3 regions of the Bordetella muralis genome follow, and region 1 is predicted to be linked to each of the others. Evidence: predicted binding sites of a transcription regulator. Region 1 holds the regulator's gene; each other region holds the start of a gene.
What was found. The regulator LexA, encoded in region 1, represses DNA repair genes until DNA is damaged. The targets are predictions, from matches to a motif close to ACTGTATNNNNATACAGT.

Region 1 (9,840 bases):
TCGATCAAGGCGCTCGAAGTCGCCATGGAATCGGGCAAAAGCATCATGCTGGTGGCGCAAAAATCCGCCGGCAAAGACGATCCTACGCCCGAAGACGTCTACGAAATCGGCTGCGTGGCCAGCATTCTGCAAATGCTCAAATTGCCTGACGGCACCGTCAAGGTGCTGGTTGAGGGCACGCAACGCGCACGTATCGATACGATCGACGACGCCGAAACGCATTTCGTGTGCCAGGTGACTCCCGTCGAGCTCGATCCTGCGCAAAGCTCAGAGACTGAGGCGCTGCGTCGCGCGATCGTGGCCCAGTTCGAGCAGTACGTCAAACTCAACAAAAAGATCCCGCCCGAGATTCTGACCTCGCTGGCCGGGATCGACGATGCCGGCCGTTTGGCCGACACCATCGCCGCGCATCTGCCGCTCAAGCTCGAGCAAAAGCAGACAATGCTGGAAATCCTCGGTACTTCCGAGCGCCTCGAGGGCTTGCTGACGCAGCTGGAAACGGAAATCGACATTCTCCAGGTCGAAAAGCGTATCCGTGGCCGCGTCAAAAAGCAGATGGAAAAGAGCCAGCGCGACTACTATCTGAACGAGCAAGTCAAAGCCATTCAGAAAGAGTTGGGCGAGGGCGAAGAAGGCGCCGACATCGAAGAGCTCGAAAAGAAAATCATTGCTGCGCATATGCCCAAAGATGCGCGCAAGAAAGCCGACGCCGAGCTCAAAAAGCTCAAGCTCATGTCGCCCATGTCGGCCGAAGCCACCGTGGTGCGCAACTACATCGATACGCTCATCAATCTTCCCTGGAAGAAAAAGAGCAAGATCAACAACTCCATCAGCAACGCGGAAAACGTGCTCGATGACGATCACTATGGCCTGGAAAAGGTCAAAGAGCGCATCGTCGAATACCTTGCCGTGCAACAGCGTGTAGACAAGGTCAAGGCCCCGATTCTCTGCCTGGTAGGCCCTCCTGGCGTCGGTAAAACCTCGCTGGGACAATCCATCGCGCGTGCGACGAATCGCAAGTTCGTCCGCATGGCTTTGGGCGGCGTACGCGACGAGGCCGAGATCCGTGGCCATCGCCGCACCTACATTGGCTCCATGCCCGGCAAGATCGTGCAGAACATGAGCAAGGTCGGTGTGCGTAACCCGCTATTCCTGCTGGACGAGATCGACAAACTCGGTATGGATTTCCGCGGTGATCCCGCCTCGGCATTGCTCGAGGTGCTCGATCCCGAGCAGAACCACACGTTCCAGGATCACTACATCGAAGTCGACTTTGATCTGTCCGACGTCATGTTCGTGGCAACCAGCAACACGCTGAACATCCCGCCCGCCTTGTTGGATCGTATGGAAGTCATTCGTCTGTCGGGCTACACCGAAGACGAAAAAATCCATATCGCTCGTGACCATCTGCTGCCCAAGCTGATGAAGAACAACGGCGTCAAGGAATCCGAGTTGGTGGTCGACGATTCGGCCCTGCGCGATATCGTGCGTTACTACACTCGCGAGGCCGGTGTCCGCGCACTCGAACGCGAAGTCGGCAAGATCTGCCGCAAGGTCGTGAAAGAGTCATTGGCTCAGGCCGACAAGGCCAAGACCGAGGGCAAGGCTGCGTCGCAAGCACTCGAGCCCGTCAAGGTCGACGCCGAGAACCTCAGCAAATACCTGGGCGTGCGTCGTTATACCTTTGGCATGGCAGAAAAGGAAAACCAGATTGGTCAGGTCACCGGTCTGGCCTGGACCGAAGTCGGCGGCGATTTGCTCACGATCGAAGTCGCCGATATGCCGGGCAAGGGCGTGATTCAACGTACCGGTTCGCTTGGTGACGTGATGAAAGAGTCGGTAGAGGCCGCCCGTACCGTCGTGCGCTCGCGTGCACGTCGTCTGGGTTTTGCCGACAGCGTGTTCGAAAAGCACGACATGCACGTTCACGTCCCTGAGGGTGCTACGCCCAAGGACGGCCCATCGGCCGGTATCGCCATCACCACTGCCATGGTCTCGGCCCTGTCGCGCATCCCGGTGCGTGCTGATGTCGCCATGACGGGTGAGATCACCCTGCGTGGCGAGGTCTTGCCGATCGGCGGCCTGAAGGAAAAACTGCTGGCGGCTCACCGTGGTGGTATCAAGACGGTGTTGATCCCCGAGGAAAACGTCAAAGACTTGGCCGATATTCCGGACAACGTCAAAAACCACCTCGAGATCGTGCCGGTGCGTTGGATCGACAAGGTGCTCGAGCTCGCGCTCGAACGCCAGCCCGAGCCACTGTCCGACGAAGAAGTCGTCAAGGAACCCTTGGTCGCCAAAGCAGCGGAAAACGCTGCGCCAAGTGATCCCGTGTTCAAGCACTAAGCCTTAAGCAGTTCGTGCCATGCCAAATGGTATGGCACAAAGGCCCCCGGACTCATTACAAGTCACGTATGAGTCCGGGGGCCTTTTGCTGCTAGCGGCAAGTAGAGCGGTTAATTAATGCAGTGCCTGCGTGCGGATCAGGCCGACGGCAATGCCTTCAAGTGCAAAATCTAGTGTCCCATCCACCACGATCGGCGAGAAGTCTGGATTTTCGGGCAGGAGTTCGATGTGTCCCTGGCGGTGCTGCAGCCGTTTTACCGTAACGTCGTCGCCCAGGCGGGCAACGACGATCTGACCATTGCGCGCCTCGCTGGCTCGTTTGACGGCGAGCAGATCGCCTTCGAGGATGCCGGCGTCGCGCATGCTCATGCCGCGTACTTTCAACAGGTAATCGGGCGTCTGGGCAAACAGCCCCGGATCCACCCCAACCTCGCGCTCGACATGCTCGGCGGCCAGAATGGGGCTGCCTGCTGCTACACGACCTACCAGCGGCAGTAATAACCGGCTCATGGCTTCTGCGGCAAATCCTGCGAGGCTTGGTGGTGCTGAGACGCCGGCAGCCGATGTGGCATGGGAATGAGAAGAACTAGCGGGATCAACGGACTCTATCAGTCGAATGCCGCGCGATGCGCCTGCCGTCAATTCGATGGCCCCCTTGCGTGCGAGGGCCTTGAGGTGGTCCTCAGCGGCATTGGGAGAACGAAAACCCAATGCTCGGGCGATTTCGGCACGAGTAGGAGGAAAGCCGGTGCGTGCCACCGTTTGCCGGATGTGGTTCAGGATTTCCTGTTGGCGTTCGGTAAGTTTGGTAGCCATGGCAATGATCCGCTTCGGACTGTATGAATATACAGCTGGATTTTGGACGAGCCTGTATAAAAAAGCAAGTCAGGTGGGGGCGAATAGGACCGCAGGAAAGATGCACATCGCCAAATGCTCGCCGCAGATGGCAGGCATTTGGTAGGCAGGCCGCGCAGAAAGTAAGCAGAATGTCCGCCTCCTGTAGACGAAGGCGGGTCCCTCGGAAGGGGGGAGGGATGCTGAGATGCGCAGGCTAAAAGAAAAAGGACCCGTTCTTGCGTCCGGGTCCTTCAGTCAGGCGTCGATGCGTCTGCGATTTACTTGATCACCGCCGCGATTGCCTTGGCGACTGTATCGATATTGTGGCTGTTGAGCGCAGCAACGCAGATGCGGCCGCTGGATACAGCATAGATGCCGTGTTCTTCACGCAGGGTGTCGACTTGTGCCGAGGTCAGGCCAGAATACGAGAACATGCCGCGCTGTTCGCGTACGAAGCTGAAGTCTTGCGAGGCGCCCGCAGCCTTGATTTTATCGACCAGTTGTTCGCGCATCAGGCGGATACGGTCACGCATGCCGGCAAGTTCCTGTTCCCACAGCGTGTACAGCTCGGGCGTATTCAACACCGACGACACCACCGTGCCACCGTGCGTGGGCGGGTTGGAGTAGTTGGTGCGGATCACGCGCTTGAGCTGGCTCAGCACGCGTTTGGCTTCGTCCTGATTGCCTGCGACCACGGTCAGGGCGCCCACGCGCTCGCCATACAGCGAGAACGATTTCGAGAACGACGAGCTGATCAGCATCGTCAGGCCCAGATCGGCAAACAGACGCACGACGGCAGCGTCCTCTTGCAGACCGGCGCCAAAGCCTTGGTAAGCGATGTCCAGGAACGGCACCAGGTTGCGCGACTTGACCACCTGGGCGATCTGTTGCCACTGCTCAGCCGTCGGATCAACGCCAGTCGGGTTGTGGCAGCAGGCGTGCAACACGACGATGGTTTGTTCAGGAGCGGCCTGCAGCGAAGCCAGCATGCCCTGAAAATCCAGGCCGTGCGTTGCGGCGTCGTAATAGGTATAGGTGTCGACCGGGAAACCTGCACGCTCGAACAGGGCGCGGTGGTTTTCCCAGCTGGGATTGCTGATCAGCACTTTGGACTGGGGCAGCAATTGGCGCAGGAAATCTGCGCCGATTTTCAGTGCGCCGGTGCCGCCCAGAGCCTGGGTGGTCAGCACGCGGCCTTCGGCGGCCAGCGTGGAATCAGCACCCAGCAACAGCGTTTGAGCGCCCTTGTTGTAGCCGGCAATGCCCTCGATGGGCAGATAGCCGCGTGCCGCGGCGGCTTCGATACGCGCAATTTCGGCCTTGCGCACAGCAGCCAGCAGGGGAATGCGACCGTCGTCATCGTAGTACACGCCCACGCCCAGATTGACTTTACCAGGGCGGGTATCAGCGTTGTATTGTTCGTTCAGACCCAGGATGGGGTCGCGCGGCGCAAGTTCGACGGAATCGAAAAGAGAGCTCATGAGAATTCGCTAAGGGTAGATAGACGCGGAAGGCACTGCTGTGGATAATGGGGGGTTTACCCTCAGACAGTCTAGCATGACAGCTCCTGGATTCGTCGATTTCCCCGACAGCCCCTTTTATTTGTATCAGCCCTATCCGCCCGCAGGCGACCAGCCTGGCGCGATCGAGGGGCTGAGCGAGGGCATTCGTGACGGTTTGATGTGCCAGACCTTGCTGGGTGTGACAGGCTCGGGCAAGACCTACACCATGGCCAATATCATCGCCCGGCTCGGTCGGCCCGCGTTGGTATTGGCGCCAAACAAGACGCTGGCGGCCCAGTTGTATGCCGAAATGCGCGAGTTCTTTCCCAAGAACGCCGTCGAGTATTTCGTGTCGTACTACGACTACTATCAGCCCGAGGCGTACGTCCCCACGCGCGATCTGTTCATTGAAAAGGATTCGTCCATCAACGAACATATCGAGCAAATGCGCCTGTCTGCGACCAAGAGTCTGCTGGAGCGGCGCGACACGGTGATCGTCGGAACCGTCTCGTGTATCTACGGTATTGGTAATCCCGGTGATTACCACGCGATGGTGTTGATTCTGCGCTCTGGGGACCACATTTCCCGGCGCGAAATCCTGGCTCGCCTGGTCGCCATGCAGTACACGCGCAACGATGCGGACTTCACGCGTGGCACATTCCGTGTGCGCGGCGAGACGATCGATATTTTCCCGGCGGAAAGCCCCGAATTGGCGCTGCGCCTGACGCTGTTCGATGACGAGATCGAGGCGCTGGAATTGTTCGACCCGCTGACGGGCCGCGTGCGCCAAAAAGTCCCGCGCTTTACCGTCTACCCGGGTTCGCACTACGTCACGCCGCGTGATACCGTGCTGCGCGCCATCGAGACGATCAAGGAAGAGCTGCGCGAGCGCCTGAAATTTTTGACTGCCGACGGCAAACTTGTCGAAGCGCAGCGCCTGGAGCAGCGTACGCGTTTCGATCTGGAGATGCTGCAAGAACTCGGGTTTTGCAAGGGCATCGAGAACTACTCCCGGCATTTGTCCGGGGCAGCAGCAGGCGAGCCGCCGCCTACGCTGATCGACTATCTACCGTCCGATGCATTGATGTTCATCGATGAAAGCCACGTCACGATCGGGCAACTGGGGGGTATGTATCGGGGGGACAGGGCGCGTAAGGAAACCCTGGTGCAGTATGGTTTTCGGCTGCCTTCTGCGCTGGACAACCGCCCATTGAAACTCGAGGAATTCGAGGCGCGTATGCGCCAGTGCGTGTTTGTATCGGCGACGCCTGCTGCGTACGAGCAAGAGCATGCGGATAACGTGGTCGAGCAGGTTGTACGGCCGACCGGGTTGGTGGATCCTCAGGTCGAAGTGCGCCCCGCGCGTACCCAGGTCGACGATTTGCTGGGCGAAATCAAGCAACGCGTGGCCGCTCAGGAACGGGTGCTGGTCACGACCCTGACCAAACGCATGGCCGAGGATTTGACGGATTATCTGTCCGAGCACGGCGTTCGGGTTCGCTATTTGCACTCCGATATCGACACAGTCGAACGGGTCGAGATCATTCGTGATCTGCGATTGGGCACCTTTGATGTGTTGGTCGGCATCAACTTGCTACGCGAGGGGTTGGATATCCCTGAGGTGTCGCTGGTCGCCATCCTCGATGCTGACAAAGAGGGCTTTCTCCGTTCGGAGCGCAGCTTGATCCAGACGATCGGCCGCGCAGCGCGAAACCTCAACGGCCATGCCATTTTGTACGCCGACCAGATCACTGCTTCCATGCGGCGAGCCATGGACGAAACAGAGCGCCGGCGCAACAAGCAACTGCAATTCAACGTGGACAACGGCATCACCGCGCGTGGCGTGAACAAGGCGGTGCGCGAACTCATCGACGGCATCGTTGCCCCGGTTCGTCACGATACGCTGGAGGCGGCCATCGGCCCCGAGGTCTTGGCCGACGAAAAGGCCGTGGCGAAGGAGATTCGCCGCCTCGAAAAGCTCATGACGGACCACGCCCGCAACCTGGAGTTCGAACAAGCCGCCGCTGCGCGAGACGCGCTGAACGCGCTCAAGCAACGCGTCTTGTTGGATGGGGCGGCCTAGCGGGAGGGCCTGGAACGTGCACCTTTGGGCTCCGCGACGCGGGTCTCATCGTGCCGTTGCGCAGGCTCGAGAGGGGCGGTCAATAGCCTTAACGAGGCGGTGCTTCAGCGCATCGACCGGCGGCAGTTACAGGTCGCTGCTGCGCTGCGGTCAATCCAACGGGTTTGTTACAAGCAATGGTCCAAATAGCTGATGTTTTACTTGTAATTATTGTTTTATGTCATTGACTTTTAACGTAAAAATTACAGTAACACTAAAGAGCGGCCCAGTTGCGCAATTGCAAAAAAAACTTGCTATATTCCGGGTTTTCCCGCAGACTTACACCCATGATGACCAAGGTACTTTTCGTTTGCATGGGTAACATCTGCCGCTCCCCGAGCGCAGAGGGCGTTTTTCGCCATTTGGTGAGCGATGCCGGTTTGGGGGACGTGGTGCGTGTGGATTCCGCTGGTACGCATGCCTATCACATTGGCGAGGCGCCTGACGCCCGCGCCCAGGCGGCCGCTCGCAAGCGCGGCTACGAGATCAACCATTGCGAGGCCCGCCAGGTGACGGCGGACGACTTCCGCGAATTTGATCTCATTTTGGCTATGGATTGGGACAACCTTTCCGCGCTGCAACAGCAATGCCCGAAAATTTATCAGCACAAGCTGATGCTGTTGATGCGCTTTGCCAACGAATTCGAAGAAGCCACAGTGCCTGATCCGTACTATGGCGGCCTCGATGGCTTCGGCAAGGTCCTGGATTACCTCGAGGATGCCTGTCAGGGCGTACTGGAACTGGTCCGCAAGCGGGCTACCCAGTACCAGGCAGCCTAATCATTGGCTATAGCTTAAGCTGGTTCGGCCAGCCCAAAAACCGCGCCTCGGCGCGGTTTTTTATGGTGGATGCGTGCCTCCCGATTCTGGGTGAGGGGCGTTGTGCGGGCTGTAGGGTGTGATCTCTGTGGCCGGCTGCGAGCCGGGTCCGGGTGGTCTCCTCGCTATCTGGCTTATATGTATATTCCCGAAGATGACTTAGCAATTTAGTCGGGAATTTGCTATACTTGACGCAATTACTCAGGTATTGGTTGCCCGGTGATGGGCGCCAGCACGTTTCCACAGGAATCCACCATGCGGCTCACTACAAAGGGGCGTTTCGCGGTTACCGCGATGATCGACCTGGCCATGCGGCAGCACAGCGGTCCGGTAACGCTCGCGGCGATCAGTCAGCGCCAGAATATCTCGCTTTCTTATCTCGAGCAGCTCTTCGGCAAACTGCGCCGGCACGAGCTGGTCGATAGTGTGCGCGGCCCTGGCGGCGGTTATTCGCTGGCCCGTCTCGCGCGCAATGTCACGGTTGCCGACATCATTTTTGCGGTAGACGAGCCGCTGGACGCCACTAGCTGTGGCGGCAAGCACGACTGCACCAGCGGTCGTGACGGCAAGTCCGGCAAGTGCATGACGCACGAGCTCTGGACCACGCTGAACCGCAAAATGGTCGATTACCTAGATTCCGTTTCCCTGCAAGATTTGGTCGATCAGCAACGTCTGCGCCAACTGCAGGAGGCCTCCAAGGCGGCACAAGGTTCCACCGTACGGATGGAGCGGGGGACGGGCGAAACCGTCGCGACCGTGTCCGCCGTAGCCGCCGACGCCACCGTATAAGCAGGAGTAGCACTTCATGACCACTCGCCCAATTTATCTCGATTACTCTGCCACCACGCCAGTCGATCCGCGCGTGGTCGACAAAATGGTGCCTTGGCTGTACGACAACTTTGGCAACCCCGCATCGCGTAGCCACGCCTTCGGCTGGGAGGCCGAAGAGGCGGTCGAAAACGCCCGCAACGAAGTCGCCAAACTCGTCAACGCCGATCCCCGCGAGATCATCTGGACGTCCGGTGCGACCGAGTCGGATAACCTGGCCCTCAAGGGCGCAGCCAATTTCTACGCCGAGCGCGGCAAGCACATCATTACGGTCAAGACCGAGCACAAGGCGGTGCTGGACACCTGTCGGGAGCTGGAGCGCCAAGGCTTCGAGGTTACCTACCTCGATGTGCGTGATGACGGTCTGCTGGATCTGGACGTTTTCAAGGCAGCGCTTCGTCCCGACACCATTCTGGTTTCGGTGATGATGGTCAACAACGAAATCGGCGTGATCCAGGATATCGAGACACTGGGCGAGATCTGCCGCGAAAAGGGCATTATTTTCCACGTGGATGCGGCGCAGGCTACCGGCAAGGTCGAGATCGATCTGCAAAAGCTGAAAGTCGATCTGATGGCGTTCTCGGCACACAAGACTTACGGTCCCAAGGGCATCGGCGCCTTGTATGTGCGTCGCAAGCCGCGTGTGCGTATCGAGGCGCAGGTCCATGGCGGTGGTCACGAGCGCGGTTTCCGCTCGGGCACGCTGGCCACGCACCAGATCGTCGGTATGGGTGAAGCATTCCGTCTGGCGCGCGAGGAGATGGGCACTGAAAACGAACGCATCCGCATGCTGCGCGATCGTTTGTGGGCAGGTCTGTCGCAGATCGAGGAAACCTACCTGAACGGCAGCATGGAGCATCGCGTTCCGCACAATCTGAACGTCAGCTTCAACTATGTCGAAGGCGAGTCGCTGATCATGGCGATCAAGGAACTGGCCGTTTCCAGCGGCTCGGCCTGCACCTCGGCCAGCCTGGAGCCGTCGTATGTGTTGCGGGCGCTTGGCCGCAATGACGAGCTGGCGCACAGCTCCATTCGTTTTACGCTGGGTCGCTTCACTACCGAGCAGGAAGTCGACTTCACGATCGAACTCATCAAGAGCCGCGTGGGCAAATTGCGCGATATGTCGCCTCTGTGGGAAATGGCCCAGGAAGGCATTGACCTGAATAGCGTGCAGTGGGCTGCCCACTAAGCTGCCCCGCGACAGATACAGGAGAAACATCATGGCATACAGCACCAAAGTTCTGGATCACTACGAAAACCCCCGCAATGTGGGCTCGTTCGAAAAGGGTGACGACTCGATCGGCACCGGCATGGTCGGCGCGCCGGCTTGCGGCGACGTGATGAAGCTGCAAATCAAGGTGAACGATTCGGGCATCATCGAAGACGC
Region 2 (9,840 bases), on a different contig from region 1:
GGACAATGATTTCCGTTTTGTGCCGCAAATGCCGATGTTGCGGGAATTGCAGGGCGAACTGATGTTCTCCGAGCGTGGATTGCGGGTCGATACGCTGCGCACGCAGTTTCTGGGCGGCCAGGCACGTATCAGCGGCAAACTGGAGCAGCGCCAGGACGCGTTGCTTGTCGAAGGAACGCTACCGGCCTCGGGACTGGCGCAATGGATACGCAACCCTCTCATGGAACGCCTTGCGGGCCAGACGTCGTATCGCGGGCATGTCGGCTATGGGCCGGGCGGGATACTGGATCTGGATATTGATTCGGACCTGGCTGGGATGGCGATCGACCTGCCCGCACCGCTTGGCAAGACGAAAACGGCTGCGTTGCCGCTGAAAGCGAGTTGGGGTGCGTCGAGTGCAGCCGATAGCGGCAAGCGCGATCAATTGTCGGTGAAGGTCGGATCGGATATCGCTTTGTTGCTGGAGCATGACCGCGCCTCTCGCGGCAGTTACTTCGCACGCGGCGCGCTGGGTGTCAGCCGGCCCGCTGTCCTGCCTGCGGTCCCGGGGATGCTGGTCGATATCCAAATGCCGGAATTGGATCTGGATGCCTGGCAGCAGGTGACCGATGAGGCCGGGGTCGGCAAGAAGGCCGATAGGGATAAAGACGCGGCGGCGCGTTCGGATGCGCTGCCGATACTGAACCAGATCAATGTGAATACGCAGCGTCTGCAGGTGGCGGGCTGGTCGCTGGACAGTTTGACGCTGGCCGCCACGCGCCCGCAGCCCACGCAGTGGCAGGTGTCGCTGAATTCCAAGCAGGCGGCCGGTTCGCTATCCTGGCAGGAGGCTTCAGGCGCGATTGCCGGGCGCGTGATTGCGCGGCTCAAGCATCTGGCCTTGGGAGGGGATTCGGACGTGGCCACCAGCATGCCCGTCAAGGACAGGCCGACCCCCGACGATGACCTGTCCGATATCCCGGCAATCGATCTGCAGGCCGACCAATTTTCCTTGTATGGCCGCGATGTCGGCAAGCTCGAGGTCTTGGGAACCAATCTGGAAAGAGGGCAGTTGTGGCGGTTGGACAAACTGCACATCGGCAATGAGTCGGCGACCCTGGATGCGACGGGCAGTTGGCGGCTTACCGGCGCGCAGCGAGGCCTGACTGTCGATGCCAAGGCCCAATTCAAGGATCTGGGCGCATTTGTGGACCGCATTGGCTACAAAGACTACGTGGGCGGCGGCAGTGGTTCGATCGTGGGCAAGTTGACGTGGCGCGATCTGCCCTGGACGCATGATCTGGCCAATCTCGATGGCAAGATGCAGATCAGCCTGGACAAAGGGCGGTTCTTGAATGTGAATTCCCGCAGCGCCCGTTTGCTGGAATTGCTGTCCTTGCAATCATTGCAGCGCTTGGCCAAGCTGGAGGCGAATCCAGCCGATGCCTGGCGCGACGGTTTCCCGTTCGACACGATCCGGGGGGATATGGCCTTGAGCCGCGGTATCGCGCACACCGAGGGTTATAAGCTCAACGGCCCGGTGGCGACGATTGTATTGGCCGGCGATACCGACATCATCGCCGAGCAGTGGAACATGAAAGCGGTCGTGATTCCCAATCTGGATGCCAGCGGGGCGGCCGTCGTGACGGCATTGGCGGTGAATCCCTTGATCGGGCTCGGCGCGTTTGTGACGCAGTGGTTATTGAAACAGCCGCTGGCTCGCGCGATGACAATGGAATACGCCGTGACGGGATCGTGGGATGATCCCAAGGTTGCTCCGATAGAGACGAAGCATGTGCCAAATCATTCGCCGAATAATGACTATGTCGAGCATTAAAAACGGGCGCTGCAAGAGCGCCCGATACAGACCTGAGGCGGGCCGCGTATCCACGTACGGACCCTGATGCCTAGGATTTATTTCTTCATCATGTCGAAGAACTCGGCGTTGGTCTTGGTGGCGCGCATCTTGTCCAGGATGAATTCCATCGATTGGATTTCGTCCATGTCGTGGATGAACTTGCGCAACACCCAGACCTTTTGCAGCAGGTCGGGTTTGATCAGCAGTTCTTCGCGGCGGGTGCCGGATTTGTTCAGGTTGATGGCCGGATAGACGCGTTTTTCGGCCAGACGGCGCTCGAGGTGGACTTCGGAGTTACCCGTGCCCTTGAATTCCTCGTAGATGACTTCGTCCATACGGCTGCCGGTTTCGATCAGTGCCGTACCCAGGATGGTCAGCGAGCCGCCTTCTTCGAGGTTGCGCGCAGCGCCGAAGAAACGCTTGGGGCGTTGCAGCGCGTTGGCGTCGACACCACCGGTCAGGACCTTGCCCGAAGCGGGCACCACGGTGTTGTAGGCGCGCGCCAGACGGGTGATGGAGTCCAGCAGGATCACCACGTCTTTTTTCATTTCGACCAGACGCTTGGCCTTTTCGATGACCATTTCCGCGACTTGTACGTGGCGGGTGGCGGGCTCGTCAAAGGTCGATGCGACGACTTCGCCGCGCACCGTGCGCTGCATCTCGGTGACTTCCTCGGGCCGTTCGTCGACCAGCAGGACGATCATGACGGCTTCGGGGTAATTGGTCGTGATGGCGTGCGCGATGTGCTGCATCATCACGGTCTTGCCCGATTTGGGGCTGGCGACGATCAGACCGCGCTGGCCTTTGCCGATGGGGGCAAAGATGTCCATGATCCGGCCGGTCAGGTTTTCTTCGCTCTTGATGTCGCGTTCCAGACGCATCGGCTGATTCGGGTGCAGCGGCGTCAGGTTCTCGAACATGATGCGATGCTTGATCGCTTCGGGGGCCGAGCCGTTGACCTTGTCGACTTTGACCAGGGCAAAGTAACGCTCGCCGTCTTTCGGCGTGCGGACCTCGCCCTCGATGGAGTCGCCGGTGTGCAGGTTGAAACGGCGGATCTGTGACGGCGAAATATAGATGTCGTCGGTGCTGGCCAGGTACGAGGTCTCGGGAGAACGCAGAAAGCCAAAGCCGTCGGGCAGGACTTCCAGTACGCCGTCGCCGAAGATCTGCTCGCCTTGTTTGGCCCGGCGCTTCATGATGGCGAACATCAGCTCTTGCTTGCGCAAGCGGTTGGCGTTTTCGATTTCCAGGCCGGCGGCCATTTCCAGCAACTGCGAAACGTGCAGCGCCTTCAGTTCATTGAGGTGCATCGCGGTGAAAGGGGGATAGTAGAGAAGGGTCTTGGCGGCAGGCCACGGACGGGCCCGCGCGGTAATCTCAGACGGAGCGCCGACCAGGTCGGCGATGTGTTTACAACACGTAGTGTATTACAACGCGCCGTCGAGGAAAGCAGTTAATTGCGATTTTGACAGGGCGCCGACTTTCGTGGCGGCGGCTTGGCCATCCTTGAACAGCATCAGCGTGGGGATGCCACGGATGCCATATTTGGCGGCGGTGTCCTGGTTTTCGTCGACGTTCAGCTTGGCGACCGTCAGGCGGCCGGCGTACTCGGAGGCGACTTCCTCCAGGAGGGGGGCGATCATCTTGCAGGGGCCACACCAGGCCGCCCAGTAATCGACCAGCACCGGCTGACCGGATTTGATCACATCGGTATCGAAGCTTGCATCGCTGACGTTCTTGATTTGCTCGCTCATGGTGATTCTCGGTTCCGCGGCATGATGGGCGTCAGACGCCCCTGCCATTTTTGTTCTACTAAAAGGTAGGTGAGGCATTAAGCATACCACTGTTGAAAACAACAGGGTTTGCCAGTTTTGTGTAGCATGTTGCGTCGTGGTCGACGGAATCCAGAAACTGGCACAACGCCATTCTGTCATTCTTTGACCTGCAAACTACTTATCCTACCGAATTCGGACTGGTCAGGACGTGCGCATCCTACCTAAGGCCGCGCAAAATCTAGACTTATCCGTAAAATGTCGGTTTTTTTCCACAGATCTTGGGGATAACTTGGCTACACCACGTTACACCGAAGCCTCCATCCGAGTCCTGAAGGGGCTGGAGCCGGTGCGTCAGCGTCCGGGCATGTACACCCGCACCGAAAATCCCCTGCACGTCGTGCAGGAGGTCATCGACAATGCCGCTGATGAGGCGCTCGCCGGCTACGGCAAGCAGATCCAGGTCACCCTGCATACCGACGGCAGTGTGTCGGTCGAGGACGATGGCCGCGGGATTCCCGTCGGCCTGCACCCCGAAGAAAACGCGCCGGTGGTCGAACTGGTCTTTACGCGGCTGCACGCCGGGGGCAAATTCGACAAGCAAGGCGGCGGGGCTTATGCCTTTTCCGGTGGCCTGCACGGCGTCGGGGTATCCGTCACCAACGCACTGGCGACGCGGCTCGAAGTCGTCGTCTGGCGCGATGGCGCGACCAACCGTCTGGTTTTCCAGGGCGGCGATGTGACCGAGCCCTTGGCGCCGTATCCGGAAGCAGGACGCAAAAAGTCCGGCACCCGCGTGCGTGTCTGGCCCGACGGCAAATATTTCGACAGCCCCCAGATCCCACTGGGCGAGCTGAATCACCTGCTGCGCAGCAAGGCTGTACTGCTGCCCGGCGTGAAAGTCACGCTGATCAACGAAAAAACCGGCGACACCAAGGTCTGGCAATACACCGATGGTCTGCGCGGCTACTTGGCCGAGGCGCTGTCAGGCTCGGAACTGATGGTGCCGTTTTTCGAGGGCCAGCAGTATGCCGGCGCCGATCACGAGAGCTTTGCCGACGGTGAGGGCGCGCAATGGGTCGTCGCCTGGACCGAGGACGGCAATGCGGTGCGTGAGTCCTACGTCAATCTGATTCCCACGCCGGCAGGCGGCACGCACGAGTCGGGGTTGCGCGAGGGCCTGTTCTCGGCGGTCAAGGGGTTTGCAGAACTGCACAGCTTGCTGCCCAAGGGCGTCAAGCTGTTGCCCGAGGACGTTTTCTCGCGCGCCAGTTTCGTGCTGTCGGCCAAGGTCCTCGACCCGCAATTCCAGGGGCAGATCAAAGAACGTCTGAACAGCCGCGACGCAGTGCGTCTGGTCGGAGGCTTCGCGAAAAGCGCGCTCGATCTCTGGCTGCACAGCAACGTCGAATACGGCAAGAAATTGGCTGAGCTGGCGATCCGCCAGGCCCAGGCGCGTGCGCGTTCGGCGCAGAAAGTCGAAAAGCGCAAGAGCTCGGGCGTGGCGGTGTTGCCGGGCAAGCTGACCGATTGCGAGTCCTCCGACGCTACCCGTACCGAGGTGTTCCTGGTCGAGGGCGACTCGGCTGGCGGCTCGGCCAAAATGGGCCGCGACAAGGAATTCCAGGCGATCTTGCCGCTGCGTGGCAAGGTCCTCAACTCCTGGGAGGTGGACCGCGATCGTCTGTTCGCCAATAACGAAATCCACGATATTTCCGTGGCGATCGGGGTGGATCCGCATGGCCCGAAAGATTCGCCGGATTTGTCGGGGTTGCGTTATGGCCGCATCTGCATCCTGTCGGACGCTGACGTGGACGGCTCGCACATCCAGGTGCTGCTGTTGACGCTGTTCTATCGTCATTTCCCCAAGCTGGTCGAGGCGGGGCACGTATACGTAGCCAAGCCCCCCTTGTTCCGTCTGGACGTGCCCGCGCAAGGCAAGCGCCCCGCGCGCAAGATCTATTGCCTGGATCAGGGCGAGCTCGAGGCGGCACAAGACAAGCTGCTCAAGGAAGGCGTGCGCGAGGGCGCATGGAGCATCAGCCGATTCAAAGGGCTGGGTGAAATGAATCCAGAGCAGTTGTGGGAAACCACGATGAATCCCGATACGCGACGGTTGCTGCCCGTAGGCTATGGTGCACTGACCCCCGAGGACACCACCAGCATGTTCGACATGCTGATGGGTAAAGGCGAGTCATCGCAGCGCCGTGCCTGGATCGAGGAAAAGGGTAATCTCGCTGAGCTCGATATTTGATTCCGGCCTAATCAGGCAGCTAGACCTGCATGGATCAACACTGCCTTGGCCGACCCGGTAAGAATGCCTCCTGGACTGTGTTCTGCACAATCCGCCCTGAAAAGGGCAGCCAGTGCGTAAGCGCAGCGGAGGCTTTTCCTCAAAGCAATTTCGACGACACATGACTGACAGCAATCAACCTGGCTTGTTTGACGAAGCCGCCGGCGGGGCCGAAGAGGCCATCACGCTGGGCCGCTATGCCGAGCAGGCCTATCTGGACTACGCCGTATCCGTGGTGCGCGGCCGCGCCTTGCCCGATGTGGGCGATGGGCAAAAGCCGGTACAGCGCCGTATTCTTTTCGCCATGCAGGACATGGGCCTGGGCCCCGGCGCCAAACCGGTCAAATCCGCGCGCGTGGTGGGCGATGTGCTGGGTAAATATCACCCGCACGGCGACCAGGCGGCGTATGACGCCATGGTGCGCATGGCGCAGGATTTCTCGCTGCGCTATCCGCTGATCGATGGCCATGGCAACTTCGGTTCGCGCGACGGCGACAATGCCGCCGCGATGCGTTATACCGAAGCGCGTTTGACGCCGTTTTCGCGTCTGCTGCTCGACGAGCTTGACGAGGGCACCGTCGATTTCGCGCCGAACTATGACGGCAGCCAACAAGAGCCGCAAATGTTGCCGGCACGTTTGCCGGTGATGCTGCTCAACGGCGCCTCGGGCATCGCCGTGGGGATGGCGACGGAGATCCCGGCGCACAACCTGCGCGAGGTGGCGCAGGCGTGCGTGGCGTTGATCAAGCAGCCGAGCCTGCCCGATACCGAGTTGTACGCGATGGTGCCGGGCCCCGATTTCGCCGGCGGCGGCCAAATCATCACGCCGGCGGCCGACATCGCGCAGATCTACCAGGGCGGCCGCGGCTCGCTCAAGGCGCGTGCACGCTGGCAGTTCGAGGAAATGGCGCGCGGCCAGTGGCAACTGGTCGTGCACGAACTGCCTCCCGGCACGTCCTGCCAGAAGGTCCTCGAGGAAATCGAAGAGCTCACCAACCCGAAGGTCAAGTCCGGTAAAAAGAGCCTGACGGCCGACCAGCAGCAGTCCAAGGCCGTCATGCTGAACTTGCTGGACGCCGTGCGCGACGAGTCTGGCAAGGACGCCGCCGTACGTCTGGTGTTCGAGCCCAAGACCTCGCGCGTGGATCGCGATGAGTTCGTCAATACGCTGCTCGCGCAGACCAGTATGGAAAGCAGTGTGCCGATCAACCTGGTGTGCATCGGCACCGACGGCCGTCCGCGTCAAAAGGGACTGCGCGACATTTTGACCGAGTGGGTGGCGTTCCGCACCGATACGGTCGTGCGTCGTACCCGCCATCGCTTGGACAAGGTCACGGATCGCATCCATGTGCTCGAAGGGCGCATGGTCGTGTACCTGAATGTCGATGAGGTCATTCAGACGATCCGCGAATCCGACGAGCCCAAGGCGGCGCTGATGCAGCGTTTCTCGTTGTCCGAACGCCAGGCCGAAGACATCCTCGAAATGCGCTTGCGGCAATTGGCGCGTCTGGAAGGCTTCAAGATCGAGCAGGAGCTGACTGACAAACGTGCCGAACAGGCAAAGCTGCAAGAATTGCTGGATAACCCGTCCTCGCTCAAGCGCCTGCTGATCAAGGAAATCGAGGCCGACGCGAAGCAATATGGCGACGATCGCCGTACCTTGATCGAAACCGCCGAGCGCGCCGTGCTGGAAACCAAGGTGCTGGACGAGCCCGTCACGGTCGTTGTGTCGCAAAAAGGCTGGTTGCGCGCGCGTCAGGGGCATGGCCATGATGCCTCGCAGTTTGGTTTCAAACAAGGCGATGATTTGTATGGCGCCTTTGAGTGCCGCACCACGGATATGCTGATCGCGGTGGGCGACAATGGCCGGGTATATACCGTCGCAGTTTCAGGTTTGCCCTCGGCGAGAGGCGACGGGCAGCCCGTCACCACGATGATCGATCTGTCGCCAGGTACGCGCATCGTCCATAGCATCGCGGCGGCTCCGGATAGCCGCTGGCTGCTGGCCACGCAACGTGGTTTTGGTTTCGCAGCCAAGCTCAGCGATATGACCTCGCGTCAGCGTGCGGGTAAGCAATTCATCACGCTCGAAGACGGCGATGCGTTGTTGCGGCCAGTCCCGTTGTTTGCCGGGGCCCAGCAATTGGCGTTGTTGTCGGCCAAGGGCAAGTGCCTGGTGTTTGGGTTGGACGAGGTCAAGTCCCTGTCGGGCGGTGGCCGCGGCACCATCTTGATGGGCCTGGACGCAGCAGACAAACTCGAACAAGCCGTACCTGTCGGGGCAGGCGGGTTGCGCGCAACAGGCGTGTATCGCAACAAGCAAACCGAAGACATCCTGGTTGGCCCGACCCTGGCGCCGTACATCGGCAAGCGGGCTCGCAAAGGCCGCACGCTGGACGTGCGGCCCAAGCTGCCGGTGCTGCTGTCGCCGGTGCTCTAGTCGACGTCACGCATTAAGGGGGCATGTATCCCGATCATTGGGCTGCTATCTGTTTCGGATAGCGGCCCAATTTGTTGACGCCGCCAAAGCACTTCCGTGGCGGACGATGCTGGACCAGCTACGTTTTTGTGTGCGCTGCATCGGCAGATACCTGAATGTTTTCAGGTTTTCATTCCTCGTCATCATGCGTCACAATAATCAAAAATTCAATTTATCTAGTCGAGGATGACCGAATGAAACTGACCGCCGATGCCCGCGGGGTATTCCCCATCGCTCCCACGCCCTTTTTTGACGATGGCGCCGTGGATCATGCCTCCATCGATCGGATGATGGATTTCTATCATGGCTGCGGATCCACCGGGCTGACCGTGTTGGGCCAATTGGGCGAAGCCCCCAAACTGGATTTCAACGAGTCTCTGGAAATCGCCTCTCAGGTCATCGGTAAATCCGCTGGCATCCCCATCGTCGTCGGCGTGTCCGCGCCGGGCTTCGCCTCGATGCGTTCTCTGACGCGAGCCGTCATGGATCGCGGCGCTGCAGGCGTCATGATCGCGCCGCCCAACACCTTGCGTACCGACGACCAGATCGTAAATTACTACCATCAAGCCGTCGAGGCCATCGGTGACGACGTGCCCTTTGTGCTGCAAGACTATCCGCTGACCTTTTCCGTACAAATGGCGCCTGGAGTCATCAAGCGCATCGTGGATGATCTGGCCTCATGCGTGATGCTGAAACACGAGGACTGGCCAGGCCTCGAAAAGATCTCGACGTTGCGCCGCTACGAGGCCGAGGGTGCCATGCGTCACATCTCGATCCTGTGCGGCAATAACGGCCTGTTCCTGGACTACGAAATGAATCGCGGCGCGGACGGCGCCAACACGGGATATTGTTTTCCCGACATGCTGTGCGATTTCGTCCGCATGATCGGCGAGGGCCAAAAAGAAGAGGCGCACGATCTCTTTGACGCCCACCTGCCTCTGCTGCGTTACGAGCAACAGCCCGGCGTTGGTCTGGCGGTACGCAAATACGTGATGATGCGGCGAGGCATCCTGTCCAGCGCCGCGCAACGCCGTCCCGGTGGCGCGCTGACGCCCGCCGCGCGCAGCGAGGTCGATCATCTGCTGACGCGCCTGGCACGTCACGATCCCCGCGCAGGAAAGCTCGTCGCTTAGCTGGAGAGCTTCAACCCGATCAAGCCGGCCGCGATCAATAGCACGCTGATCACTCGCATGGGGCTCAACGCCTCGTGAAACAGCACCAGGCCGGCGACGAATGCGCCGATCGCGCCTATGCCGACCCAAATGGCATAGGCGGTGCCCAGTGGTAGCGTTTTCATGGCGAGCGAGAGCAGCCAGAAGCTGATCAACATGCCGACCAGGGTGACGGCAGAGGGAACGAGACGGGTAAAACCCTCGGTGTATTTCAGGCCGACGGCCCAGACGACCTCAAAAAGTCCCGCGAGTACAAGAATGATCCAGGCCATGATGTGCAGCCC
Region 3 (9,840 bases), on a different contig from region 1:
AAAGTTATTAAACATATGCAACAAACGTATTTCCAGTGATACGTGTTTGATGTAAGAATCTTCGGGTATGACTCTCGCAGTCGCTGATCATACTGGTCAGCGACGCTAACTGCCACGGAGACCTTCCATGACCCAACTTCGTCTGGGCGACACCGCCCCGGATTTCGAGCAAAACACGTCCACCGGCCCGATCCGTTTTCATGAGTATTTGGGGGATAGCTGGGGCGTACTGTTTTCGCACCCGGCTGATTTCACGCCGGTCTGCACGACCGAACTCGGTTACACGGCCAAGCTGGCCGATGAGTTCGCCAAGCGCAACGTGAAGGTGCTGGCCTTGTCCGTTGACGGCGTGGACTCGCACAATGAGTGGATCAACGATATCAACGAGACGCAATCCACGACGGTGAATTTCCCCATCATCGCGGACGACGATCGCAAAGTCGCCGAGCTGTATGACATGATTCACCCCAATGCCAGCGCCACGGCAACCGTGCGTTCGGTGTTCATCATTGATCCGGCCAAGAAGATCCGTTTGACCATTACCTATCCGGCCAGCACCGGACGTAATTTCAACGAAATTCTGCGCGTGATCGATTCGCTGCAGTTGACCGATAGCCATAGCGTGGCGACGCCAGTCAATTGGCAAGACGGCGATGACGTCATCATCGTGCCTTCCCTGAAGGACGAGGCCGTGATCAAAGAGAAATTCCCGAAAGGCTACAAAGCGGTGCGCCCGTACCTGCGTATTACGCCTCAACCGAATAAGTAAATAACCGGGATGCAGATCGGCGCGAGGTGCGCCGGTCTGCATCAGGTGCCGCTTGCGCGCGCTCGCCGTCAGGCAGCGCGCGCTTTTTTTGTTGTCGTCGTCAGGGAAGCACAATCTTTATTTCGAATAGCGATGAGCAACCAAAAAATGATTCTTTCCGTTTAGTTCGGCGACGCTGCACACTTGCATCCACTGTCTACGGATTCGGGTGCAAACATGCTGTACAAGAAAAAATTCTGGGCTGCATTGGCGGCGGTGGCTGCGGCCTTCGTCGTGGGGTTGCCGGTCCATGCGCAAGAGAAGCAAACCTTATTGAACGTGTCCTACGATCCCACGCGTGAGCTGTACCGTGCCGTGGACGAAGCATTCGCCAAGCAATATCAAGAAAAAGCCGGTGTGGCCCTGACCATTCGCCAATCGCACGGCGGCTCGGGCAAACAAGCGCGCTCGGTCATCGACGGTCTGGACGCTGATGTGGTGACATTGGCGCTGGCGTACGACATTGACGCCATTGCCGACAAGGGCCTGTTGCCCAAAGACTGGCAAACCCGCTTGCCTTTGAACAGCTCGCCTTATACCTCGACTATCGTTTTCCTGGTCCGCAAGGGCAACCCGAAGCAAATCCATGATTGGAATGATCTGGTCAAGGACGGCATTGAAGTCATCACACCGAATCCGAAGACCTCGGGTGGCGCACGCTGGAACTACCTCGCGGCCTGGGCCTATGCACTGGAGAAAAACGGTGGCGACGAAAGCAAGGCCAAGGCTTTCATTAGCGACTTGTTCAAGCATGTGCCGGTGCTGGATACCGGTGCCCGCGGAGCGACGACGACCTTTGTCGAACGCGGTGTCGGCGACGTGTTGCTGGCCTGGGAAAATGAAGCGTTCCTGGCGCAAGAGGAATTGGGCCCGGACAAGTTCGATATCGTCGTGCCTTCGTTGTCCATTCTGGCTGAACCCCCCGTCGCCATCGTGGACAAGAACGTCGATCGCAAGGGCACGCGTGCCGCTGCTCAGGCCTATCTGGAGTTCCTGTACACACCAGAGGCGCAGGAAATCATTGCTCGTAATTTCTATCGTCCGACCGACAAGAGCGTGGCCGAGAAGTACGGCAAGCAGTTCCCCAAAGTGAAGCTGGTGACAATTGACGATGCCATCTTCGGCGGTTGGAAAAAGGCGCAGGCCACGCATTTCAGCGATGGTGGGGTCTTTGACCAGATTTATCTGCCTAACGGCAAATAGGCCAGAGGGCGGGATGCAATCATGACTTCAGCCATGACCACGGCTGCGGGGGCGAAAGCCCCCGTTGGCCGGCAACGGAAACGACCCGGCGTCTTGCCGGGTTTTGGGCTTTCCATGGGTTTTACGGTGGTGTACCTGAGCTTGTTGGTACTGCTGCCTCTGGTGGTCTTGCCGCTCAAGAGCGCAAGCCTGGGATGGGAGGGTTTTTGGCGCGTGGTCACTACGCCGCAGGCGTTGTATTCGTATCAACTGACATTCGGTGCTGCGCTCATCGCAGCGTTGGTGAATCTGGTGTTCGGTATGGTGGTGGCGTGGGTCTTGGTGCGCTATCAGTTTCCCGGCAAAAAAATCTTGGACGCAATGGTGGATCTGCCGTTTGCGTTGCCCACGGCTGTAGCGGGGATTGCGCTGACGGCGCTCTATACCAAAACAGGTTGGCTGGGCGCACCGCTGGACAACTGGTTCGGCCTGAAAGTGGCGTTCTCTCCGATCGGCATTGTGGTGGCACTGGTGTTCATCGGCATTCCTTTTGTCGTGCGCACCGTGCAGCCTGTCCTGGAGGATATTGAACGCGAGATCGAAGAAGCAGCCGCCAGCCTGGGCGCCAATCGATGGGAAACGGTGCGGCGTGTGTTGCTGCCGACCATTGTGCCGGCGCTGCTGACCGGTTTTGCCTTGGCATTCGCGCGGGCAGTCGGCGAATACGGTTCCGTCGTGTTCATTGCGGGTAATCGGCCGATGGTGACCGAGATCACTCCCTTGCTGATCATGTCGAAGCTCGAACAATTCGACTATGTAGGCGCCGCTGCGATTGCCACGGTGATGCTCGCTATCTCATTTGTGTTGCTGCTCTTTATTAATTTGCTGCAAGGTTGGCAAGCCCGTCGTGGCAGGAGGTTTGCATGAGTTCTGCCGTGACGGATCGTCCCAATCATCTGACCGAACCGCGTTGGGTGCGCGGCCTGCTGCTCGGCGTCGCGCTGGCATTTTTGACGCTGTTCCTGCTGTTGCCCCTGATCACCGTGTTCGTCGAAGCCTTCAAGAAAGGCTGGGCGCTTTATCTCGCGGCGATCACCGAGCCCGATGCCTGGAGCGCAATCCAGTTGACGCTGTGGGTGGCGGCCATATCGCTGGTGGTGAATCTGGTCTTTGGTGTGGCTGCGGCCTGGGCGATCGCCAAGTTCGAGTTCCGCGGCAAACAATTGCTGATCACCTTGATCGACCTGCCGTTCTCCGTGTCGCCGGTCGTGGCAGGGCTGGTGTTCGTCGTGTTGTTTGGTTCGCAAAGCTGGATATGGCCCTTTCTGGAAGATCACAACTTGAAGATCGTCTACGCCGTGCCTGGCGTGGTGTTGGCGACCTTGTTTGTGACCTTTCCTTTTATTGCTCGCGAGCTGATTCCGCTGATGCAGGCGCAGGGCAGCGAAGAGGAACAGGCTGCATTGACGCTGGGCGCCAGCGGCTGGCAGATATTCTGGCGTGTGACGTTGCCCAATATCAAATGGGGCTTGCTCTACGGTGCGATCCTGTGTAACGCCCGTGCGATGGGAGAGTTCGGAGCGGTGTCCGTGGTGTCGGGCCATATACGCGGGCTGACCAATACGCTGACGCTGCATGTCGAGATTCTGTACGGTGAATATCAGTTTGCGGCCTCGTTTGCCGTGGCGTCGCTATTGGCTTTGTTGGCCCTGGTGACGCTGGTGATCAAAAACGTGGTCGAGTGGCGCAGCGCACGGCCCGATACCGTCGATCAACCGATGGAGGCCCGCGTGGCCGCACCGGTTGCGACGCCTCAGCCGACAACGGCATGATGGAGTTCCTGGCATGAGTATTGAAGTCAAAAATCTTTCGCGTCGCTTTGGTGATTTCCGTGCCCTGGACGATGTGTCTCTGCATATCGAAACCGGTGAGTTGGTTGCGTTGCTCGGTCCGTCCGGTTGCGGGAAAACGACCCTGCTGCGCATTATCGCGGGCTTGGAAACCGCCGATACAGGCAGCGTCCTGTTTGCTGGCGAGGACGCCACGGATGTGGACGTGCGCCACCGTCAGGTCGGTTTTGTGTTCCAGCATTACGCGCTCTTCAAACACATGACCGTGTTTGAGAACGTGGCTTTCGGTCTGCGGGTCAAGCGTCGCGCGCAGCGTCCCAATGAAACGCAGATCCGTCAGAAGGTGCACGAGTTGTTGAACCTCGTGCAGTTGGATTGGCTGGCCGATCGTTATCCGGCGCAGCTATCTGGCGGCCAGCGCCAGCGTATTGCGCTGGCTCGCGCTTTGGCGGTGGAGCCGCGGGTGCTGTTGCTGGACGAGCCGTTCGGCGCCTTGGATGCCAAGGTGCGCAAGGAGCTGCGCCGCTGGTTGCGCCGGCTGCACGACGAACTGCATGTGGCAAGCGTGTTCGTCACGCACGACCAGGAAGAGGCCCTGGAAGTCGCCGACCGCGTGGTCTTGATGAATGCCGGCCGTATCGAGCAGGTGGGTACACCGCGCGAGGTCTGGGAGCACCCGGCGACGCCGTTCGTCTACGGGTTCTTGGGCGACGTCAACCAGTTGGCCGGTCATGCGACCAATGGCGTCTGGCATGCGCATGGCGTCGAGCTGCCTGCGCCCGATCTGGCCAAGGCCCATCAGCAGCAGGCAATTGCCTATGTGCGTCCACACGAGATCGATCTGGCGCGTGACAACGGTTTGGGGCAGGGGATTCCCGTGCGCCTGAACCACGTGTATTTAGCCGGGCCGAGCGCCTATCTGGAACTGGAACGTCAGGACATCCAGGCCACGATCGAAGCGCAGGTGCCGGAGCAACTCTATCGTGAACTTGAACTGAAGGAAGGCGAAAGCTTGCTGGCGCGACCGCGCCGTGCTCGGGTTTTTGCCGCGGCATAACTATGACAGTCATTGATTCCGCATTAGATCCGGCCGTGGCAGTGCGTTGGCACACACTGCAAGAGCGTCTGGCCGAAATCGCCCAGCAGTATCCTGACGCCGCGCTGGCATCGTCGCTCGCTGCCGAGGACATGTTGTTGACACACGCTATCTACGACGGCGGCTTTCCGTTAGAGGTTTTTACCTTGGACACTGGCCGTCTGCATGCTGAAACGCTAGGCATGATCGACGCCGTGCGCGAGCGTTACGGCCGTGAGTTGACGATCTATCGCCCCGATACTGAGGCAGTGGATCAGTATGTGAAAACGCATGGGACCTACGCTTTCTATGAAAGCGTGGACTTGCGCAAGTCCTGTTGCCAGATCCGCAAAGTCGAGCCGTTAAAGCGCGCGCTGGCGGGCCGTGGCGCCTGGATCACAGGGCAACGCCGTGCCCAGGCCGCCACGCGCGGCGAGCTGCCGGAGGCCGAGCACGACCCTGTGTTCGGTCTCTACAAATACAACCCCCTGGCCGCCTGGAGCGAAGAAGACGTGTGGCATGTCATTCGCGCTCTGGACATTCCCTACAACCCATTGCATGACCAAGGCTATCCCTCGATCGGCTGTGAACCTTGCACGCGCGCCATCCGTCCGGGCGAGGATGTGCGGGCGGGACGGTGGTGGTGGGAATCCTCCGACTCCAAAGAGTGCGGCCTTCATGCGGGCAACCGGGTGATCTCGGTCGTCGCGGCACCAGAAAAACCGACTTCTGTATAAAAGGAAAATCATGTCTGTCGTTCTCAATCGCAGTCATCTCGATTGGCTGGAATCCGAAGCGATTTACATCCTGCGCGAAGTGGCGGCCGAATGCGCCAAACCCGTGTTGCTGTTCTCCGGGGGCAAGGATTCAGTCGTGCTGTTGCGACTCGCGGAAAAAGCCTTCCGTCCGGGCCGTTTCCCGTTTCCGCTGATGCATATCGACACGGGGCATAATTTTGATGAAGTGATTGCATTTCGCGATCAACGCGCCGCCGAGTTGGGCGAGACCCTGATTGTGCGCAGCGTCGAGGATTCCATCCGTCGCGGCAGTGTGGTGCTGCGGCGCGAGACTGATTCACGCAACGCGGCGCAGGCGGTGACGCTGCTGGAGTCGATCGAAGAATTCGGGTTTGATGCGTGCATTGGCGGCGCACGTCGTGACGAAGAAAAAGCGCGCGCGAAAGAGCGCATTTTTTCGTTCCGCGACGAGTTCGGTCAGTGGGATCCGAAAGCCCAGCGTCCCGAGTTGTGGAATCTATTTAACACCCGCGTGCACAAGGGCGAAAACATGCGGGTGTTTCCGATTTCCAATTGGACCGAATTGGATGTGTGGCAGTACATCCAGCGCGAGCAGTTGGCGTTGCCGTCGATCTACTACAGCCATCAACGCGACGTTGTGCGCCGCAAGGGGCTGCTCGTACCGGTAACACCGTTGACGCCGCCGCAAGACGGCGAGCGGGTGGAAAACCTGGCTGTGCGATTCCGCACGGTCGGCGACATCTCTTGCACGTGCCCCGTGGCATCGGATGCGACGGATCCGCTGGCCATCATCGCCGAGACTGCCGTGACCGATATTACCGAGCGCGGCGCGACGCGCATGGATGACCAGACTTCCGAGGCCTCGATGGAGCGCCGCAAGAAAGAAGGCTATTTCTGAACTGATTACCGGACTTCGACATGAATGCTGTGAATGACTCTTTTCTGCCGGATACCGACAATGGTGTTCTGCGTCTGATTACGGCCGGCTCGGTTGATGACGGTAAATCGACCTTGATCGGGCGTTTGCTGTATGACAGCAAGGGCGTGTTTGCCGATCAACTGGATGCGATCTCCCGCGCCAAATACAAACGCGTGGTGGGTGACGGGATTGATTTCTCATTGCTGACCGATGGCCTGGAGGCCGAGCGTGAGCAGGGGATTACCATCGATGTCGCCTACCGCTATTTCTCGACCCCGCTACGCAAGTTCATCGTGGCCGATGCGCCGGGGCACGAGCAGTACACGCGTAATATGGTGACTGGCGCCTCGACCGCCGATGCCGCGATTATCCTGATCGATGCGACGCGGGCTGCCGATGGCCAACTGCTGACGCAAACCAAACGCCATAGCACCATCGCTCACTTGCTCGGCATTCGCCATATCGTGGTGGCGGTCAACAAGATGGATCTGGTTGACTGGGATCAAGCCGTATTCGAACGCATCCGTGATGCGTATGCAGAGCTCGCGCGCCGTTTGAATATCGCGCACCATCACGTGCTGCCGTTGTCGGCGCTCGAAGGCGACAACGTTGTCAACCGTTCGGACAAAACGCCGTGGTATGACGGCCCACCGCTGCTGAGCCTGCTGGAACAATTAGGCGGCACCGATAGCGAAGCCGCCGTACGCCCGCTGCGATTCCCCGTGCAATGGGTGTCGCGTCACGGAGGTGACAGCGCGGAGGATTTCCGTGGTTATGCGGGCCGGATTGCGAGCGGCGAATTACGTCCCGGTGATGACGTCGTGATTCAGCCCTCCGGTGTTGCCGCACGCGTGAAAGAGGTTCTGGCATTCGATCGCGCTGTAGACCTCGCGGTTGCTGGTGATTCCATCACTATCGTGTTGGACCGCGATGTGGATGTGTCGCGTGGCGATGTGTTGTCGCATGCTGCCGCTCCCGCGCGCGTGGGACGTGAGTTCGAGGCAGAGCTGTGCTGGTTGGATACGCAAGCCTTGAATCCGGCTCGCAAGTACTTGCTCAAGCATGGCACGCGTCTGACGTCGGCGAAGATCCGCAGCGTGTTGACGCATCGTGATATTCACGAGTTGCAGGAGGTCGAAAACCACAGCGGCACCTTGAATATGAATGAGATTGGCCGCGTATCGTTCGCGACACGTGAAGCCTTGGCGGTTGACAGTTATATCGATGCGCCGGCAACGGGAGCGTTCATTTTGATCGACGAGGCCACGCATCAAACCGCGGCTGCAGGCATGCTGCGTTAGGCGCTCGCGCGTGTCCGAGTGCGTCAGAATTCAGCACGTACTGCTCATCAGTTTGCTCCGAACTTGCTGTGCTGTCTGAATTCCCAGGCGGTGATTCATGTCGAGACCAAAACGGGCCTCATTGGCCGCCGTCCGTAGGGGCGGCGGCCTGTTGTTTTTAGGCTAAATCCAATATCCATGCGGGTTTCCAGCCGATTTCCAAAGTGTGAAATCGATTGTTCAGACGGCGAGCGCGTCTTGGGGTAAAGTGAGATTTCGCCCGATTAGGGCATTTGGGGCTTGCTGAAAGTACTGGTTTTTTGTACAGTACTTTCATGGAACGCACCAAGCACGCTTTTTCCGCCGGTTCTGGGTCCCCGGCTACCGCCCCCGCCGCCTTGCGCGGCCGGGGAGCGGTTACTAATGTTCGGCATCGATTCGAACAGACCGAGCGTGAGCCTGCCGACGACGGTTGGTCCAGCGGGCAGGTGGCGGCTTCCCAGGACGATGTTTCCGACGCCGACATTGCCGGCGGTTACATTCCCATCGTTCCCGAATCGACCCTGAAGACCACTGTAACGTCCGAGCAGGCGCGCAAGCTCCTCTCACGTAACGATTCTCCCGATATTCCCTTTGACGTCGCCGTGAACCCCTATCGTGGGTGCGAGCATGGCTGCGTCTATTGTTACGCCCGGCCGACTCACGCCTACCTGGGGTATTCCCCCGGGCTGGATTTCGAGACTCGCCTGATCGCCAAGGCCAATGCCGTCGATGTGTTGCGAGCCGAGCTGGCGCGTCCGGGGTATCGCGTTTCGCCGATCAATATTGGCTCGGCGACGGATGTGTATCAGCCCATCGAGCGCGAATGGCAGCTGACCCGCGGCGTGCTTGAGCTCTTGCTGCAAACACGGCATCCCGCCACGATCGTCACCAAAAACGCGCTGATCGAGCGCGATCTCGACCTGTTGCAGCCTCTGGCAGAGCAGCGCTTGATCACGGTGTACATCAGCGTGACGACACTGGATACCGAGATGGCGCGCACGCTCGAGCCGCGCGCATCTGCCCCCTGGCGGCGCATTCAGGCCATTCGCACGCTGACGAATGCCGGAGTGCCCGTGGGCGTGCTGGTGGCACCCATCATTCCATTCATTAACGACGAATCTCTCGAACGCATCCTGCAGGACGCACGCCAGGCAGGTGCCTGCTACGCCAGCTATACCGTGCTGCGCCTGCCCTGGGAGGTCAAAGCTGTTTTCCAGGAATGGCTGGAGGCCCATTTCCCCGATCGCGCGCAGCGCGTGCTGCACCGTATCGAGGATATGCGCAATGGCCGGCGCAACGACCCTCAATTTGGCACGCGGATGCGGGGCACGGGCCTGTGGGCCAATTTGCTGCGTCAGCGTTTCAACCTGGCCGTACGCAAACTGGGCCTGAATACCACTCGCTCCCAGTTGGTCACGCATTTGTTCCAAGCGCCCAGGGCAGCGAGCCCGGCGTCCTCTGTCTCGGCTGCCTCGGCGGCAGGGCAGAGCTCATCCCGGCAATCGAAATCCTCGTCGCCGCTTTCGTCTTCACCGCAGTTAGCGCTGTTCTAACCGGAGCCTTTCATGTCCACTGCCACGCTTGCTTCCGATACCGTTGTTTCCTTGCCTTCCCGGCTGCCGACCTGGGTACCACGCATGCTGGCGCGAGCCGCAGTCGGTGTGTTGCGTCAGCCTGCCAAATGGCCTTTTTCTTCTGGCTTGTCCCAGGGGCGTCATCGCGCCTTGGCGCCGGCTGCGCAGTCGGATGTCATCGGCACTGCCACCGTTGTCCAGCCAGTAGAGGCGCCGGCCATTGAGGTTCAGCCGGTTGTTCAACCGACGCCCGCGGCCCGGATTTCCCAGCCGATCGTCGGTGCTGCTCAGACGCATGTGTCTGCCGCCGCACTGTCAATGGATACGATGGCCGCGCACAGCCAGTCCATGG

Region 2: ACYVIT_RS07495 (DNA topoisomerase IV subunit B) is a predicted target of LexA. The motif match lies at 3,683-3,700, and genes of this name have one in related genera.
Region 3: ACYVIT_RS07085 (PA0069 family radical SAM protein) is a predicted target of LexA. The motif match lies at 8,184-8,201, and genes of this name have one in related genera.

The regions. Positions count from the first base shown of each region.
Region 1 covers NZ_BAAGVF010000006.1:1,288,380-1,298,219, reverse strand. The annotation lists gene lon (endopeptidase La) at 1-2,346, shown strand, start outside; gene lexA (transcriptional repressor LexA) at 2,461-3,162, opposite strand; gene ACYVIT_RS16875 (amino acid aminotransferase) at 3,462-4,664, opposite strand; gene uvrB (excinuclease ABC subunit UvrB) at 4,741-6,768, shown strand; gene ACYVIT_RS16865 (low molecular weight protein-tyrosine-phosphatase) at 7,095-7,586, shown strand; gene iscR (Fe-S cluster assembly transcriptional regulator IscR) at 7,881-8,414, shown strand; gene ACYVIT_RS16855 (IscS subfamily cysteine desulfurase) at 8,431-9,642, shown strand; gene iscU (Fe-S cluster assembly scaffold IscU) at 9,674-9,840, shown strand, end outside.
Region 2 covers NZ_BAAGVF010000003.1:531,124-540,963, forward strand. The annotation lists gene ACYVIT_RS07480 (YhdP family protein) at 1-1,816, shown strand, start outside; gene rho (transcription termination factor Rho) at 1,894-3,150, opposite strand; gene trxA (thioredoxin TrxA) at 3,268-3,594, opposite strand; gene ACYVIT_RS07495 (DNA topoisomerase IV subunit B) at 3,905-5,866, shown strand; gene parC (DNA topoisomerase IV subunit A) at 6,027-8,345, shown strand; gene ACYVIT_RS07505 (dihydrodipicolinate synthase family protein) at 8,579-9,517, shown strand; gene sugE (quaternary ammonium compound efflux SMR transporter SugE) at 9,514-9,828, opposite strand.
Region 3 covers NZ_BAAGVF010000003.1:434,500-444,339, forward strand. The annotation lists gene ACYVIT_RS07040 (acyl-CoA dehydrogenase) at 1-2, shown strand, start outside; gene ACYVIT_RS07045 (peroxiredoxin) at 128-769, shown strand; gene ACYVIT_RS07050 (sulfate ABC transporter substrate-binding protein) at 986-2,011, shown strand; gene cysT (sulfate ABC transporter permease subunit CysT) at 2,033-2,917, shown strand; gene cysW (sulfate ABC transporter permease subunit CysW) at 2,914-3,822, shown strand; gene ACYVIT_RS07065 (sulfate/molybdate ABC transporter ATP-binding protein) at 3,836-4,897, shown strand; gene ACYVIT_RS07070 (phosphoadenylyl-sulfate reductase) at 4,900-5,652, shown strand; gene cysD (sulfate adenylyltransferase subunit CysD) at 5,663-6,571, shown strand; gene ACYVIT_RS07080 (sulfate adenylyltransferase subunit 1) at 6,592-7,893, shown strand; gene ACYVIT_RS07085 (PA0069 family radical SAM protein) at 8,208-9,467, shown strand; gene ACYVIT_RS07090 (hypothetical protein) at 9,480-9,840, shown strand, end outside.